Regions from separate parts of the Agromyces chromiiresistens genome, predicted to be linked through region 2. Evidence: predicted binding sites of a transcription regulator. Region 2 holds the regulator's gene; the other holds the start of a gene.
The links. Region 2 encodes HrcA, which represses chaperone genes, less so after heat shock. Its sites were predicted from a motif close to TTNGCACTCGNNNNNNNCGAGTGCNAA; they were not measured.
Positions count from the first base shown of each region.

Region 1: the regulator HrcA is predicted to act here: its motif matches at 1,423-1,449, upstream of groES (co-chaperone GroES).

Region 1 is NZ_JARFNL010000001.1:751,749-755,152, forward strand. It holds gene PX701_RS03375 (DUF4190 domain-containing protein) at 1-102, shown strand, start outside; gene PX701_RS03380 (class I SAM-dependent methyltransferase) at 149-1,348, opposite strand; gene groES (co-chaperone GroES) at 1,541-1,837, shown strand; gene rarD (EamA family transporter RarD) at 1,956-2,894, shown strand; gene PX701_RS03395 (ABC transporter substrate-binding protein) at 3,140-3,404, shown strand, end outside.
Region 2 is NZ_JARFNL010000003.1:223,767-227,170, reverse strand. It holds gene hemW (radical SAM family heme chaperone HemW) at 1-120, shown strand, start outside; gene PX701_RS06980 (DUF4870 domain-containing protein) at 166-549, opposite strand; gene PX701_RS06975 (DUF4870 domain-containing protein) at 663-1,067, opposite strand; gene hrcA (heat-inducible transcriptional repressor HrcA) at 1,254-2,276, shown strand; gene dnaJ (molecular chaperone DnaJ) at 2,325-3,404, shown strand, end outside.

The sequences.
Region 1 (3,404 bases), on a different contig from region 2:
GCGCTCGCCTTCGTGGGCATCGGCACCGGGCTCGCCGGGCTCGTCTTCTCCGCGGTCTGGATCGGCTACTACGCGATCGTCTTCGGCGCCCTGCCGGTCTGAGCGTCGCGACGGGTGTCGAGACCCGTCCTCCTGCGCGGGGCGCGCCTCAGACGGCGGGTTCGAGCCGTTCGACGAGCAGCGCGACGTGCCGGCCCTGCTCGCGGGTGAGCACGATCGTCGCCCGTTCCGTTCCGCGCAGCTTCAACCGCGTGCGCAGCGTCGCCGGATCGACGTCGACACCGCGCTTCTTGATCTCGACGGTGCCGACGCCGCGCGACTGCAGCGACTGGCGCAGGCCCCGCTCGTCGGCCGGCAGCCGTTCGATCACGCGGAAGCCCCTGGCGAACGGAGAGTCGAACGCCGTGTCGGCCGTGAGGTACGCGATGCCCGGGCTCAGCATCCAGGCGCCGTGCTCGCGCGCGAGATCGCCGATGAGCCGTGCGCGGATGACCGCACCGTCGGGTTCGTAGAGATAGTCGCCGAGCGGGCCGTCGGGGGCGTCCTCGCTGTCGGCCGCTGCGGCGAGTTCGTGTGCGGCATCGCCGCGGATGACGAGCGCAGATCGCCCGACGCCCGGTCGGGCGAGCACGCCGAGCCAGACGGCGAGCTCGACGACGTCGCCGTCGACCGAGACCCACTGCGCCTCGGCACCGGCGGGGATCACGTCGCGATCGGTGCCCGGGCCCAGCTTCACGCCGACGGGCATCCGCTCGGCGAGCCCGAAGGCGAAGTCCAGGCTCGGCGAGTACGCCGAGGCATCCGCGATGCGGGTCGTGGTGCCGCCCGCCGTGGTGCGCCGCGCCGGATCGAGCCAGGCGCCGTCGATGCCGCCCAGCGCGACGTCCTCGGCACGAGCGTGGAGGACGCGCGCCTGGGGGAACGGGGTGAGGTTGTAGGCGGCGATCGCCGCGGTGACCTCGTCGGCCTCGGCCGCGGTGACCTCGAGGTCGATCGCGGCCATGGCCAAAGCGTCGCCGCCGATGCCGCAGCCGAGGTCGGCGACGTGGCGGACGCCCGCGCGCGAGAAGCGACCAGCGTGGAGGGCGGCGACCTGGAGCCGGGTGGCCTGCTCGAGACCGGGCTCGGTGAACAGCATGCGCGCGGCGAACGGCCCGAACTTCGCGGCAGCCTTCGCGCGCAGCTTCGACTGGCTGAGCACGGCCGCGACGAGGCCGGCGGCGTAGCCCCTCCGGCGCAGCTCGGCCACGGTCTTCACGATGTCGGCCTTCGAGTCCCACTCGGGCAGCTCGTCGAGCAGGCGCAGGCCTTCGGGGGAGAGGAGTTCGACGAGGTCGGAGCGTTCCACCCGGCAACGCTAGCACCGGACGAGCGGCCCGCACGGCCGCGTCGGTCGCTCGTGTTCGCCGCGCGTGAACGGCGCTGGCACTCACGTTGCACGAGTGCCAGAACGCGCCTAGACTCGGCTTAGCACTCTCGCTCCGAGGCTGCTAACCAGTCTTTCGTCAAAAGACGGCATTCGTCTAGAAAAGGGGTAACCGTGTCGGTTTCCATCAAGCCGCTCGAGGATCGCATCGTCATCAAGCAGGTCGAGGCCGAGCAGACCACCGCGTCGGGTCTCGTCATCCCCGACACTGCGAAGGAGAAGCCGCAGGAGGGCGAGGTCGTCGCCGTCGGTCCCGGTCGCATCGACGACAACGGCAACCGCGTTCCGCTCGACGTCGCGGTCGGCGACAAGGTCATCTACTCGAAGTACGGCGGCACCGAGGTCAAGTTCGGTGGCGAGGACTTCCTCGTGCTCTCGGCCCGCGACGTGCTCGCGGTCGTCGTTCGCTGAGCGACCCGAAACCTTCACGATCGGCCCGGATGCCTCGGTATCCGGGCCGTTCGGCGTTCCTGGGGCCCGACGGGTGCCCCGAAACGGCGGTGTCGCCCGCCGGGCGTAGGCTGGATCGGTGAATTCCCGCTCAGCCCACGCCGATCACGGCGCGATCAGCCGAGCGGGTCTCGGCTACGCGATCTCCGCGTACCTGCTCTGGGGCGTGCTCCCCATCTACTTCATCGCGCTCGCGCCCACCGGGTCGGTCGAGATCGTCGCGTGGCGCATCCTGCTCTCGCTCGTCTTCTGCGCCCTGCTGATCACCGTCACCCGCGGATGGTCGAAGTTCGTCGCGCTCCTGCGCAACCGCCGGGTGCTCTTCACGATGGCCGCGGCGGGCGCCCTGATCTTCGTCAACTGGGAGACGTACGTCTACGCGGCGGTGAACGAGCAGGTCGTCGAGGCATCCCTCGGGTACTTCATCAACCCGATCGTGACGATCTTCCTCGGGGTGCTCGTGCTGCGCGAGCGCCTCAACCCGACGCAGTGGGTGGCCGTCGGCATCTCGATCGTCGCGGTCGTCGTGCTCGCGGTCGGGCACGGGCAGTTCCCCTGGATCGCGCTGCTGCTCGCGTTCTCGTTCGGGTTCTACGGGCTCATCAAGAAGCGCGTCGGCCCCAGGGTCGACGCCGTGTCGGGCCTCACGCTCGAGACGCTCTGGCTCGCGCCCGTCGCTGCCGCGCAGCTGTGGTGGATCGCCGCGACCGAAGGTCTCACGATGGGCACCGAGGGGGCCTGGCACGCGGTGCTGCTCTCGCTCGCCGGCGTCGTCACGGCGGTGCCGCTGCTGCTGTTCGCCGCGGCATCGCGGCGGCTGCCGCTCATCTACATGGGGTTCATCCAGTACTTCGCGCCGTTCATCCAGTTCATCGTCGGCGTCGCGGTGCTCGGCGAGCCGATGCCGCCCGAGCGGTGGATCGGGTTCGCCCTCGTCTGGGTCGCGCTCGCCGTGCTCACCGTCGACCTCGTGCGTCGCGGCCGTGCGGCGCGACGGATCGTCGCCGAGCCCGTCTGACGGACTTCGGCGGACCTTCGGCGGCCGGAGTCCCGAACGGCGGAATCCGCAGCGGATGACGCCGCATGACGCGGATTCCGTGCGTCGGAGGCCGCGCAGGTGTCGACCCGGTAACGATCCGGCCGGTGTTACCGGGTTGTGACCGCGGTGACTTGTTTCCGCGGTGGGCCCGCAATACTGTCAATCAACGGCGTCAGGACTGACGCTTGATTGTGTAACGAATTCCTTCAGTCCCAAGGAGCAACATGAGCGTCTTCGCGAAGGCTTCGGCCAAGCGTTCTGCGCGCGCAGCCTGGACGGGTCTCGCCATCGTCGGCGTCAGCACCCTCCTGCTCACCGCGTGCACCTCAGGCGGGTCACCGTCGTCGACCGAGAGCGAGAAGCCCGCCGACACCGGCGATGCCCAGCCGATCGAGGCCGGCGAGCGCGACCTGACCCTGAAGGTCGGCCAGCTCGCACCGCAGAGCGGCACGCTCGCGGTGCTCGGCCCGCCCCAGATCGCGGCTGCCC
Region 2 (3,404 bases):
GCAGACGGCCTCGTCGACGCGAGAGCCGCCCTCTCCGGCGTGCTGACGCTCACGCGGAAGGGGCGGCTCCTCGCCGACGCGGTGGTGCGGCGGCTGCTCGACGCTCCGGTGGTCGAGTAGCGCCCGACGACGCGGGGCGCGGATCGAGAACCGGTGCGGACGAGCTCAGTTGACGAACTTGATCGCGATCGGGTAGACGTACGGCTCGCCCTTGTTCGCCGCGATCGCGGCGATGATGCCGAAGACGATCGAGCAGATCCACGCCGCGGCGAGGATGATGAATCCGATCAGGATGAACGCGGTGATCCAGCCGACGACATAGGCGATGAGCAGCGTGATCTGGAAGTTCAGCGCCGTCGCCGCGTGGCCGCGGACGAACGGGCCCTTGTCCTTCAGGATGAGGTAGCCGATCAGCGACGGCAGGACGCCGAAGATGATGCCGCCGATCTGGATCAGCGTCGCCCAGAGCTTCTCGTCGGACGGGCTGAGCGGCTGGTTCTGCTCGTAGGGGTTCACGGGCGGGGGAGGTGGCGGGGTGCCCTCGGACATGGTCTCTCCTTGATCGGGCCGCCGGGCGGCGGCGGGTCGCTGTCATGCTGGCACAGACGAGCGCGCCGCGGAAGAGTTCCCGCGGCGCGCTCGGCAATGCGTCGTCGAACCGGCTACTTGATGAGGCGGATGGCGAAGGGGTACCGGTAGTGCACGCCGTCCTTCGCCTTGAGGTACGCGAGGATCGAGAACACGACGACGGTCACCCAGAGCGCGGTCGGCAGGAGCCACCCGACGTACCCCCAGAACCCGAAGGTCACGAGGGCCAGCACCATGTTCACGATCACGATCGCGACGTACGCGATGATCGCCGTGATCTGGAAGTTGAGGCCCTCCTTCGCCTCGACGTTCGTGAACGGGCCGCGGTCCTTGAACACGAGCCAGATGATGAGCGAGGGCAGCGGGCCGACGATGCCGCCGAGCTGGGCGAGCGAGCCCCAGAGCACGTCCTGGTCGTGTGCGAGGGGGGCGGCCGGCTGCGGCTCGGGGGCGGGGGGCGGCGGTGCGGAGTCGCTCATGGGCATGCCTTTCGGGGGCGGGAACGGTCGGGTGGAGGCGCGGGCCGCGGGAACGGGGGCGGCGCGCGGAACATCCATACGGTAGCGCCCCGGTGGGACCGCGGCAACGGCCGGGTCACGGGATGTCGCGATATGATTGGCACTCCGATCGATCGAGTGCCAAGCCGTGCAGAGGAAGCGAGGGCCATGGTCTCCGAACGCAGTCTCGCGGTGCTCCGCGCGATCGTGCAGGACTATGTCGCCTCGCGCGAACCCGTCGGCTCGAAGACGATCGTCGAACGCCACGCCTTCGGCGTCTCGGCCGCGACCATCCGCAACGACATGGCACTCCTCGAAGAGGAGGAGCTGATCGCGGCGCCGCACACGTCGTCGGGCCGCATTCCGACCGACAAGGGCTATCGCGTCTTCGTCGACCAGCTCACCGACGTGCGTCCGCTGAGCTCGGCGCAGCGACAGGCGATCGAGACCTTCCTCGGCGAGTCGAGCGACCTCGACGAACTGCTCGCCCGCACCGTTCGCCTCATCTCCCAGCTCACGAAGCAGCTCGCGGTCGTGCAGTACCCGAGCTTCTCGAGTGCACGGGTGCGTCACGTCGAGCTCGTCGCGCTCGCACCCTCCCGCGTGCTCTGCATCCTCATCGCCGACTCCGGCCAGGTCGAGCAGCGGCTCGCCGAACTCGCCGAACCGGTCGACGACGAGACGCTCGCGTCGCTCCGGCACCGCCTCAACGAGCTCGTCGCGGGCACCACGATGACGGATGCCTCGGAGCTGCTGTCGGGCGAGCTCGACGTCGTCGACCGGCGCCACGCCGCGGTGCTGCACACGCTCGCCGCGACGCTCGCCGACCAGGCACGCCAGCAGCGCAGCGACCGGCTGGTCGTCGCGGGTGCCGCGAACCTCGTGCGCACCGAACAGGACTTCGCCGGGTCGATCCTCGGGGTGATCGAGGCGATCGAGGAACAGGTCGTGCTGCTCAGGCTCTTCGGCGAGATGGCGACCGACGAGCACGCCGTCGCCGTTCGCATCGGCCGAGAGAACGCCTCGTTCGGTCTCGGCGAGACGTCGATCGTGTCGAGTGCGTTCGAGATCCCCGGGCGCGACATCTCGCGCCTCGGCGTCGTCGGGCCGACCCGAATGGACTATTCGAACAGCATGGCGGCCGTCCGCGCCGTCGCCCGATACCTCTCCCGCACGCTCGGCGAGAACTGACCAGCCGCCGTCCGAACCGACCGGCGCAACCGAAAGGACAAGCCCTCCGTGGCCGACCACTACGAGGTCCTCGGCGTCTCCCGCGACGCCACCCCCGACGAGATCAAGAAGGCGTACCGCCGCCTCGCGCGAGAACTCCACCCCGACGTGAACCCGGGCGCCGAGGCATCCGAGCGCTTCAAAGAGGTGACCCACGCGTACGACGTGCTGAGCGACCCCAAGCAGCGCCAGCAGTACGACCTCGGCGGCGGCCAGGGCGGCTTCGGCGGCCAGAACTTCGGCGGCTTCGGCGACATCTTCGAGACGTTCTTCGGTGCCGGCCAGCAGAGCCGTGGCCCGCGGTCGCGTCGTGAGCGCGGCCAGGACGCCCTGATCCGCGTCGAGGTCGGCCTCGACGAGGTGATCTTCGGCACCCATCGCGACATCGAGGTCGACACGGCCGTGCGCTGCGAGACCTGCCAGGGGTCGTGCTGCCAGCCGGGCACCTCGCCCGTCACGTGCGACATCTGCCACGGCAGCGGCCAGATCCAGCGCCAGGTGCGCTCGCTCCTCGGCAACGTGATGACCTCGAGCCCGTGCGGCACCTGCCGCGGCTACGGCACGATCATCGCCACGCCCTGCATCACCTGCCAGGGCCAGGGGCGCGTGCGCGCACGTCGTACGGTGCCGGTCGACATCCCTGCGGGCGTCGACACGGGTGTTCGCCTGCAGATGCCGGGCTCCGGCGAGGCCGGCCCCGCCGGTGGACCGAACGGCGACCTCTACCTCGAGATCAAGGTCAAGAACCACGAGGTGTTCAGCCGCAACGGCGACGACCTGCTCGCGACCCTCGAGGTCGCGATGACCGACGCCATCCTCGGAACGGACGCGACGATCCCCGGTCTCGACGGCGACGTCGAGCTCGAGGTGAAGGCCGGCACGCAGAGCGGCGAGATCCTGACCGTGAAGGACCGCGGGGTCACCAAGCTCCGCGGCAACGGCCGCGGCGACCTCAAGATCGGCGTGCAGGTCGTCACGCCGACGAAGCTGTCGTCGAAGGAGCGCGATCTGATCTCGCAGTTCGCGGCGTCGAAGCGGTCGCCCGAGCCCGAGCTCAGCCACTTCCAGCAGGGGCTGTTCGCCCGGCTC